DNA from 3 places in the Macrococcus equipercicus genome. Region 1 is predicted to be linked to each of the others. Evidence: riboswitches for the same ligand, from Rfam matches in the RefSeq annotation. Region 1 holds a riboswitch; each other region holds the start of a gene.
The links. A riboswitch is a leader RNA that binds a small molecule or an ion and turns the genes downstream of it on or off. The one in region 1 is predicted to bind thiamine pyrophosphate.

Region 1 (3,571 bases):
AAATATGGGATGAACTGTCAGACGCTGAAAAGACTCATGCCATTATGATAGCCAAAGAATCAATCGTCAAGCAGTTCATCAGTGAACAGTCAGAGCCGCTTAACACTGAACCTGTAAAAGCTGAGACACATGCTGTGATCAGTGAAGAGGAGAGCAGGAAGTTCATGGAGCAGCTGGATGCTATCGGCGACGAAGCTCATTCAGAGCAGCAACAAGAATCATCTTCTCAAGAACCTGTTACTGCTTAACCGCACTTTCATTACTCACACCCACAACTACCTCTTCAGTCGTGCTGTCTGGAGGGGTATTTATATTGATATCATTCTGTAATATTTACGTAATTTAAAACTATAACTTATCATATGGCTGTAACCATAGCATTTCTATTACGTGATAAAGTATTAGTCATATAATACTAAAGGCGGAGGAGCATGATGAGAAAGATAGCAGTCGTTGCTGCGGCCGTTGTAATCTCCAGCATCATTACAATGACTCAGGCAGAAGCTGAAATGAACAACCATGAACACAGCCAGTCATTATGGGTGATCGCTGACAAATATGATACAACGATAACAAACATGAAAAAAGCCTACCGAGAGAAATCGGCTGTCATCCATTGTGATGAATCAGTGGACGGCTTATTGATGAAAACAGAAGCGTTCCAGCAGAGCGCCAAATAAAAGCTGACGATTGTATGAGCTGCCATCGATTGTCCATTCTATTGCTAAATAACCAGGAGATGACAACAAGTATTAATCTTTAGATTGGTACTTTTTTCCTGTAACATTACAGAAAGATAACATTGAATTTGATAATTTTATGCAAAAATAGTGTTTAATTCATGACTCTAAAGCGTTTTAAAACTATTTTAAATGAAAAAAGTAAAATATTTCTATTTGTAATGCTGCTGTAATAAAGACCCGTATCTTTTATTTGTCTGTAACCTATGAAATATTATTATCTGTTATATTATTAGCAGAGTATTAAATGCCTAGGAGGAAAAACAAATTATGAAAAAATTATTAGCCGTTACAACAGCAGTAGCTGTTTCAGGATCTTTCGCTGCAACTGCAGATGCAGCTGAACACACAGTTCAATCTGGTGATACGTTATGGAGTATCTCTAAAAACTACGGTACATCAGTAGACGCTATTAAAGCTGAAAACGGATTAAGATCAAATCTTATCTTACCTAACCAAGTGTTAAAAGTTAATGAAGAATCAAATCATACAGCTACAACGACATATAAAATTGTTTACGGCGATACACTAGGAAAAATCGCTGCTAAATTCAACGTGACTGTTGCTCAATTAAAAGCATGGAACAATTTATCATCTGATTTAATCATCGCTGGTAAATCATTAAACGTTGCAGGTTCAGCTCAAGCAGCACCAGCAGTCGTTCAAGCAGCTCCAACAGCTCCTAAAAGAGTATACACAGCACCTCAAGTAGAATATAAAGCACCAGTACAGCAGGCACCAGTACAGCAGGCACCAGTACAGCAGGCACCAGTACAACAGGCACCAGTACAACAGGCACCAGTACAGCAGGCACCTGTTCAACAAACTACACAAACAACTCAATCAACACAAACAACTCAATCAACACAAACAACTACTGCAACAACACAAACAGCAGCTTCAGGCAGCGGCTTAAACTGGGCAGCAATGGCAGCTTGTGAATCAGGCGGCAGAGCGAACGTAGTAGATGCATCAGGCACTTACCACGGTTTATACCAGTTCGATGTACGAACTTGGCGTTCAGTAGGCGGCTCAGGTCTTCCGTCACAAGCATCAGCAGCTGAGCAGACTAAACGTGCACAAATTCTTTACAGCCAACGTGGTTCTCAGCCATGGCCGGTATGCGGTGCCCGCTTATAGGCATCACTCAAAGTCATCCTTCACGGATGGCTTTTTTTATTTGCTTTTTACGCTTATGTCCGCTATCCTTGAACTAATCAAATAACCTATTGACTGCTGGGGGTGCCGTAACGGCTGAGATGACTTCGTCAAACCCTTTTACCTGATCTAGATAATACTAGCGTAGGAAAGCGTCCTTCTTATGAGGCCTTTTTCTGCGGAAAATAGGTTTTTTTAATTTTAAGGAGGATATTTAATGTTTACAGATGAACTGAAGAAGCAGGCAGACCCGATTATTGAAGCGATTTATAACGACGATTTTATTCAAGGGATTATTAGAGGCGATATTAATAAAGATGCTATCCGTCATTATTTGAAGGCGGATCACTTGTATTTAAACGAATTCGCTAAAATTTACAGCCTGCTGATTGCTAAGCTTAACGACCGTGAAGGCATCAACTTCCTGCTCGGTCAGATTGACTTTGTGCTGAATGGTGAAATTGCGGCTCATCAGACAATGGCTGATTATGTCGGAGAAGATTACGACGTTATTATTAAAGACGGTGAGTGGTATCCGTCAAGCGACCACTATATTAAACATATGTATTACAATGCCTTCCGCTATGATGATGCGAGCTTCACGATATGCGCCATGGCGCCATGTCCATATGTCTACCAGCAGCTGGCGCTGAAAATAGCAGCGCGTCATGACTTAACAGGTAATCCGCTGAAGCCGTGGGTTGATTTCTATACGGTCAACATGGATGAACTCATGAATCATCTGGACCGCTGGGTCAATAATTTCGCTGAACAGGCGACTGAATATGAACGCGATATATTACGCCGTAATTTTCTGGAAAGCTGTGTGCATGAGCGACGCTTCTTCAATATGGCGGCAACGCAGGAGGAGTGGATATTCCATGCTGAAAACAGCACTATCAATAGCGGGAACTGATCCGACGGGCGGCGCCGGAACGACCGTCGACCTTAAAGTATTTCAGTCGCGCGGCGTATACGGTATGAGCGTCGTGACAAGTATCGTCGCGCAGAACACAACAGGTGTGCAGCAAGTATTCGATCAGCCGCTTGAAGTCGTTGAAGCGCAGCTGAACAGTGTCTACAGCGATATCGTGCCGGATGCGGTGAAGACCGGCATGCTGGCATCAAGCGATGTCATGGATGTCGTCAGACCGTACATTTTGAAACATCGTATCCCTTACGTCATCGATCCGGTGATGGTCGCTAAAAGCGGTGACGACCTGCTCGATGAAGCGGGTAAAACGGCCGTGCGCTATAAGCTGCTGGACCTTGCGACGGTCGCGACACCAAACTTACCGGAACTTGAACGTATTCTTCAGATGACCATCGAAACGAAAGAAGATATCGATAAGGCCGGCAAAATGTTCGTCAATGAAATCGGTGCGCAGTCGGTCGTCATTAAAGGCGGTCATATGGAAGGTGACGCCACAGATTACTTATTTACGAAAGCGGGCTGCATCGAACTGACAGCACAGCGGACGCCGACGCATCATACGCACGGCACCGGCTGTACATTCGGCGCTGTCATCACAGCAGAACTTGCTAAAGGGCGCACGATTGAAGACAGCGTCCGGACAGCGAAAGCTTATATTACAAGCGCAATAATAAATACGCCGAAACTTGGCCGTGGTAATGGACCGGTCAATCATTTCAGCTATCCACTGGAGGATGTA
Region 2 (3,571 bases), 890 kb from region 1:
CAGCGGCGCAATGACGATGACCGGAATGTTCTGGCTCATAATCAGCAGCGGATAGACAAACGGTTCAAGCGCCGGCACTAAATGAAGCACGACCGCAACCGCTATACCGAAGACGACTGACATGACGATGCCTTCAAGCACCAGCATGACTGTCGGAACGAGATGAACCCGGTAGTCACTGAAGCCCGTGACAAATTCCCGGACGATCGCAGATGGCGCGGGCAGCGTATACGGGTCGACATGGAGCAGTCTGACAAGCGCTTCCCAGATGACAAGGAGAACGAGCATGAACAGACCAAACTTCAAATAATACGTCATCGGTAGTTCTTCACGAGCTCTGCCATCGACGCATCAGCTGCGTGATAGAACTTCACCTGTGAAATCACACTTGTGCAGTCTAGTTCCATCATCCGCCGGTTCATCTGCCCAATGAGCGGCAGCAGTTCTGCCATAGTGCCTTCTATCGTTGTTTCAAGTGGTGACACGAAATAAGGCAGCCCTGACGCGTCGATAACAGCGATCGCTGCGTCGACATACGGGATGACATCCTCCCCGCCCGGTGTCTTTGGAATGATCTGAATGCTCATTAATGTATCAGCCATGTCTATTCCTCCACGAATTTGTTAGTATAAGCTTGTTCCGGGTTGAAATCTTTCGTGATGACTTTATTCTTCTTCATGAACTCCCCGAAGTTTTTCCAGACAGCGGCATCCTGCATGCCCCAGCTTGAAGCATCGGCTTGGTATTTGTCTTTCAAGTACTGCTGGCTTTGTTCTACGAGTTCGCGTTTATCTTTCAGTTCCGGCGCTTCTTTGATTAAGATGTCAGCACTTTTCTTCGGCTCTTTGATCGCATATTCATAACCTTCTTTAACCGACTGCATGAACGCTCTGACCGTCTTGCTGTCTGATTTGATGTACTTCTCATTGGCGATGAATAACGGCGTATAGTAATCGAGGTTTTTATCATAGTCGATCAAATACTGCATGTTCACTTTCTCACCGCGTGTCTCAGCTTCAATACCTGTCCAGCCGTAGAACACCCAGGCGAAGTCGATATTCTTCTTGGAAGCCGTGAAGAAATCTGTGTCACCGATATTGACGATTTTCACATTTTTTGAGTCCGCCCGCTCTTTTTTCATGATCGCGTTGATAAACGGCTCCTCTATCGGTGCACCGAAGCCGCCGTAAGTTTTTCCTTCATAGTCTTTCGGCGACTTGATGTTTTTATCGGCAAGGCTCATGAAGCCGCTCGTATTATGCTGGATGATCGCGCCGATGGACTTGACCGGTACGCCTTCTGTGCGCTCCTGTGTCAATATTTCCTGTGAGCTGATACCGAACTGCGCTTTACCTGCCGCCACCAGCTGATCCGCTGTGACATCACCCGGTGTTTTAATGGTCACATCAAGACCGTGCTTCTTGAAATAACCCTTCGCCTCTGCGACATAGATTCCTGTATGGTTCGTGTTCGGTGTCCAGTCGAGCATCAATGTCACTTGCTTCAGTTCCTTACTGTTACTTTCCTCTTTCTTGTCCGCCGTCTGACTGCCGCACGCTGCCAGCAGCAAGCAGGACGACCCGATGATCAATGCCTTCTTCACAATTTTTCCTCCAATAAAAAACACACAACCTCAAGAAGGGTTGTGTGCAAAGACACTTCCCTCCGCCAGCATTAACTAGATCAGGTCGATAAGGGTTTAGGACGTATCCAGTCTCAGCACTCAAGTGCTCCCCCAGTGTTTTTTCTATATTTCACTCATGTGATTACTTAAATTGTAACATAAGTTCGTTGAAATCTTCTTCTTTTATTTCGATATTTTCTTTGACAAGTGACGGGCTGTAACCGTCAATCTGGTCAGCGTAGCTTTTTGTCACAGTGTCCTGATAGACAATACCTGTCACTAAACCATCATGCGCCATCACAGTGGACAGGGCAAGTGCCTTATTTGACGGGTCATAGCCGTCAATCGTGCTGAGCTTCGTAATATTCTCTTTGAACCAGTCGTATGTGTTCACTTTGTTGTAGGTCACACATGGCGAGAAGACATTGATGAATGAGAAGCCTTTATGCTGTATACCCGCTTCAATGATGGCTGTCAGCTCTTTAATGTCTGACGAGAAGCTCTGAGCGATGAATGTCGCCCCGCTTGTCAACGCCAGCTGCAGCGGTGATACGTTCTGCTCGATAGCACCGTGCGGCGTCGTCTTAGTGACAAATCCCGGCGCTGAGCTCGGAGACGTCTGACCTTTCGTCAAGCCGTAGATCTGGTTATCCATCACGATATACGTGATATCGATGTTTCGGCGCAGCGCATGCACTGTATGCCCCATACCAATCGCGAAACCATCACCGTCACCACCGGAAGCGATGACTGTCAGCTCCTGGTTCGCCATCTTAACGCCCTGCGCAAGCGGCAGCGCACGGCCGTGAATAGAGTGGAAGCCATATGAGTTCACGTAGCCTGACAAACGACCGGAACAGCCGATACCTGTAATGATCGCCAGGTTCTCAGGTTCGAGACCCGCGCCCGCTGCCGCTTTCTGGATTGCAGCCTGCACGGAGAAGTCACCGCAGCCTGGGCACCAGTTAGGTTTTACGTCATTTCTAAAATCTTTGAATGTAGCCATTTATAATAACTCCTTTGCAGTCACAACAGAATTGATCTGTCCTTCAATTTCGTGCGGCAAAATAGGTGTGCCATCGTATTTCACGAAGCTGTGAATTTTATTTTGATGATTCACGTTCATCTTGATGATCTGTGCCAGTTGTCCCTGATAGTTGTTCTCAGCGACGATGACACGTTTCGCTTTATCGAATGCCTGCTGCACTTCTGCTGTCGGGAATGGATGCAGCTGCTTGATGTGCAGGTGGTTCACAGATGCATCCACGCGGTCCATCGCTTCTTCGATGGCACCGTATGTTGAAATAAAGCCGATGACAAGCACGTCCGCCGCTTCAAATCCACCGGTTTCAACGACCGGCTCTGAAATTTTTAAGTTCGCGATTTTTTCCATCCGTTTTTTCATCTGCTTAATGCGGTTGACAGGACTTTCAGACGGTTTGCCGTCTTCTGCATGTTCCACGCCGGTAACATGATGAATGCCGTTTTTAACGCCGGGAACCGTTCTCGGCGACACGCCTGACGCTGTCACTTCATAACGCTTGAAGTAGTCTTTGTTTTCGCGCTCAGGTACTTCTGTGACCAGGTTACCGCGCTCTATTTTAATGCGGCTGTAGTCAAGTTCAGGCACGGTCTGCTTACCGAGTGATAACTGCAGGTCGCTTAAAATAATGACCGGACACTGGTACTGTTCCGCCAGGTTGAATGCTTCCACTGTTGTATAGAAGGCATCTTCTGCGGTAGTCGGTGCCACAACAATCTTCGGAATATCACCGTGCGTACCGTAGATCATCTGCATCAAGTCTGACTGCTCCTGCTTCGTCGGCAGTCCAGTAGATGGGCCGCCGCGCATCGTGTTGATGACGACAAACGGCTGCTCTGTCATACCGCTCAAGCCGATCGCTTCCATCATCAGTGATAAGCCGGGACCTGCTGACGCCGTGAATG
Region 3 (3,571 bases), 650 kb from region 1:
TCTTCCCTGCGCCGTTCTTACCGGTGATGGTAATCCACTCACCCGAAGCAATATCGAGTGAAGCGGTATAAAGAGTGTTCCGCCTGCGTTTCACGGCGCCGTCAAATTCAAATAGTGCGGCACCGCTGCTATAATCGTACGGTTCCGGCGCGTGACTCCATGCACCAGGATGCCATACGCCGAAGTCATCAAGCAGCGATGTACAGCGCGCTGAAATATCATCCGGTGTGCTGTCCTCTATTATTGCACCGTTCTGGTCCATGAGGAGGATACGGTCTACGTGCTGCCAAATATGTTCGACCTTATGTTCAACAATGACTACGGTCTGATCCTCCCATAATGTGATGATCTGCTGCCATAACGCTGCAGTCGATTGTGCATCAAGCATCGCAGTCGGCTCATCGAGAAATAATGTATCTGCACCTTGCAGCAGCGTGCCGGCGATAGCGAGTTTCTGCTTCATGCCGCCGCTCAGCTGATTGATTGACTGATGCTTGTCAACATTCAGACCGACAGTCTGCAGCGCCTGTTCGATGCGGCTGTCCATCGCCGCTCCAGCCACCTGCTGATTCTCAAGTATAAACGCGAGTTCCTCATATACTTTCGGCATACAGAACTGGCTGTCCGGATCCTGGAAGATGATTGCCGGCGAAGCATCGATGGCGAGCCTGTCGTATTTCATCGGCAGTTCAATCAGCTCAGGCACGACACCACTCAGCACGTTCAGCAGTGTGCTCTTGCCGCTGCCTGACTGGCCGAGAATCAACACTTTTTCCTTGGCCTTAATATCGAGCGATAAGCCGTCGAATATTTTGCGTTCACCGCCCGGATATTTCAACCGCAAGTTATGGACCGATAACTTACAGGGCGTCATAGTCTTCTTTTGACGCCGGTCTGAATAACTTGGTCACTCCGGTCTCATCCAGTGCCTTGACGAGGAGATAAGGGACAATACCTGCAAGCACAATCCCACTGATCAACCGGAAGATGACGAAGAGCAGTACGTTCCAGCCGGCAACGTCTGACATATAGCCGTAGAAGTAATCAATCGGCAGACTGATAATGGCTGCCGCTAATCCGGCAAGCACAGCAACCATGACATGGCGCGACTTATAGCGGAAGACAGCAAAAACAATTTCACACGCGAGACCTTGCAGTAACGCAAAGACAAACGTCGGAATATCGAACTTACCCATCGCGATTGTTTCACCGGCGCCTGCAGCAAACTCAGCTAACAATGCAATCCCCATCTTCGGAATAATTAAATAAGCGACGACCGCTGCAATGAACCACATGCCGTATGACAGCTGCTCAATATGAAGACCAAGCGGCTTCAATGCTTCGTAAAACCCCCACCATAAGTTGTAAATGACTGCAAAAATCACTGAAATGAGTACTGTCACCAAGATGTCTGACAGTGTTAAACCTTTTTTTGCTCGTGCCATGTTAGTCTCCTCCACAAAAAAACACCACCTTCAACAGAAGATGGCGCCAAAAAGACATACTTATATAAGCATGCACTTTCCTACGCTAGCATCAACTAGATCAGGTTCGAAGGGTTCGAGCTGCGCTCGTCTCAGTTAATAACACCCCTAGTGCTTTTCGTTATTTATTTGTTAATCTCACTGTAACTGTAAAAGAATGGCTTGTCAACCTTGCTTTCTGTCAAGTGCCCGGCAATAAAACCCCGCTCATACAGTGAGCGAGGTTCATGATTATTCGACTGTGACAGATTTCGCTAAGTTACGCGGTTTATCAACATCGCAGTCTCTGTGCAGCGCTGCGTAGTACGCAATTAATTGCGTCGTCACAACAGAGACAAGTGGTGCCAGCATTTCATGAACAGCCGGCAGGACATAAGTGTCACCGTCCTGCTCAAGGCCGCTCATCGTGATGATACATGGGTTCGCCCCGCGTGCCACCACTTCTTTGACGTTACCGCGGATAGATAAGTTGACCGCTTCCTGCGTCGCAAGCGCGATGACAGGTGTGCCTTCTTCTATCAGCGCGATTGTTCCGTGCTTCAGTTCTCCGCCGGCAAATCCTTCTGCCTGGATGTAAGAAATTTCTTTCAGTTTCAATGATCCTTCGACGCCGACATAGTAGTCCATTGTACGGCCGATGAAGAATGCGTTACGAGTCGTCGCTAAGAAGTCACGCGCGATCTCTTCCATGCGTGGTGCATCGTCGACAACAGTCGTGATCGCTGCAGTCACTTTTGCAAGTTCAGGTAATAAGTCGATGTCTGTTGTAATGCCTGCATCTTTAGCAACAACTTGAGACAGAATCGCAAGTACGGCAATCTGAGCTGTGTAAGCTTTTGTTGACGCCACAGCAATCTCAGGGCCGGCATGCAGAATCAATGTATAAGAAGCTTCACGAGATAATGTAGAGCCCGGCACGTTGGTGATTGTCAGCGCTGTGTGACCTAATTCTTTGATCGCGACGAGCACGGCACGGCTGTCCGCTGTTTCACCTGACTGTGAGATGAAGATGAACAATGGTTGCTCTGACAATAACGGCATGTTGTAGACGAATTCGCTCGCTACATGCACTTCTGTCGGAACGCCTGCCCATTTCTCAAGGTATTCTTTGCCGACAAGACCGGCATTGTAAGATGTACCGCATGCAATAATATAGACGCGGTCAGCTTTACGCACTGCCTGAATGATATCAGCATCTACTTTTAATTCACCGTTGTCATCCTGATATTCCTGGATGATTTTACGCATCACGCCCGGCTGTTCGTGAATTTCTTTTAACATATAGTGTGCATAAGTGCCTTTTTCGATATCAGATGCATCGATCTCGGCTTTGTAAGGCGCACGTTCAATCACGTTACCGTCAAGGTCTTTAATCGTCACGCTGTCTTTTGAGACTAAGACAATTTCACCGTCTACAAGCTCAACATAAGTGTCAGTCACTTGCAGCATTGCCATCGCGTCTGATGCGATGACGTTGAAGCCTTCACCTAAACCGACGAGTAACGGTGATTTGTTTTTAGCGACATAGATGACGTCCGGATTTTCTTTGTCAAGTAACCCGAGTGCATATGAACCATGCAGCAATTTAAGCACAGCAGTAAATGCTTCTTCTGTAGTCTGACCTTGCTTAGAGAAGTACTCCACTAATTGAACAATAATCTCTGTATCAGTGTCTGACTTGAATGTCACATCTGATAAGTATTCTTTTTTCAGCTGTTCGTAGTTCTCGATCACGCCGTTATGAACTAAAGTGAAACGCTCTGATTCCGATTGGTGCGGGTGAGAGTTTGTATGGTTAGGTACGCCGTGCGTCGCCCAGCGTGTATGACCGATACCTGTTGATGTCTCAAATGATGAATCAACGACTTTACGCAGTTCAGCGATACGTCCTTTTTCTTTGTACACACGGACATCTTCGCCGTTACGCACTGCGATACCCGCAGAATCATAACCGCGGTACTCGAGTTTCTCAAGCCCTTTTAATAGAATTTCCTTTGCGTCTTCAGTTCCAATATATCCAACGATACCGCACATATTCATTTCCTCCGATTAATTCGTATATTTTTATAGTGTCGCTCGTTAGTTTA

Region 2: another riboswitch for thiamine pyrophosphate. It lies ahead of KFV11_RS04985 (ABC transporter substrate-binding protein); the one in region 1 lies ahead of tenA (thiaminase II).
Region 3: another riboswitch for thiamine pyrophosphate. It lies ahead of KFV11_RS02080 (ECF transporter S component); the one in region 1 lies ahead of tenA (thiaminase II).

The regions. Positions count from the first base shown of each region.
Region 1 covers NZ_CP073809.1:1,868,113-1,871,683, reverse strand. Annotated here, with positions in the region: gene KFV11_RS09950 (single-stranded DNA-binding protein) at 1-248, shown strand, start outside; gene KFV11_RS09945 (hypothetical protein) at 435-680, shown strand; gene KFV11_RS11720 (LysM peptidoglycan-binding domain-containing protein) at 1,011-1,880, shown strand; TPP riboswitch at 1,969-2,066, shown strand; gene tenA (thiaminase II) at 2,116-2,814, shown strand; gene thiD (bifunctional hydroxymethylpyrimidine kinase/phosphomethylpyrimidine kinase) at 2,780-3,571, shown strand, end outside.
Region 2 covers NZ_CP073809.1:977,904-981,474, reverse strand. Annotated here, with positions in the region: gene KFV11_RS04995 (ABC transporter permease) at 1-318, opposite strand, end outside; gene KFV11_RS04990 (thiamine-binding protein) at 315-602, opposite strand; gene KFV11_RS04985 (ABC transporter substrate-binding protein) at 605-1,603, opposite strand; TPP riboswitch at 1,644-1,747, opposite strand; gene KFV11_RS04980 (2-oxoacid:ferredoxin oxidoreductase subunit beta) at 1,767-2,630, opposite strand; gene KFV11_RS04975 (2-oxoacid:acceptor oxidoreductase subunit alpha) at 2,631-3,571, opposite strand, start outside.
Region 3 covers NZ_CP073809.1:381,569-385,139, reverse strand. Annotated here, with positions in the region: gene KFV11_RS02085 (ABC transporter ATP-binding protein) at 1-874, opposite strand, end outside; gene KFV11_RS02080 (ECF transporter S component) at 861-1,445, opposite strand; TPP riboswitch at 1,506-1,604, opposite strand; gene glmS (glutamine--fructose-6-phosphate transaminase (isomerizing)) at 1,716-3,518, opposite strand.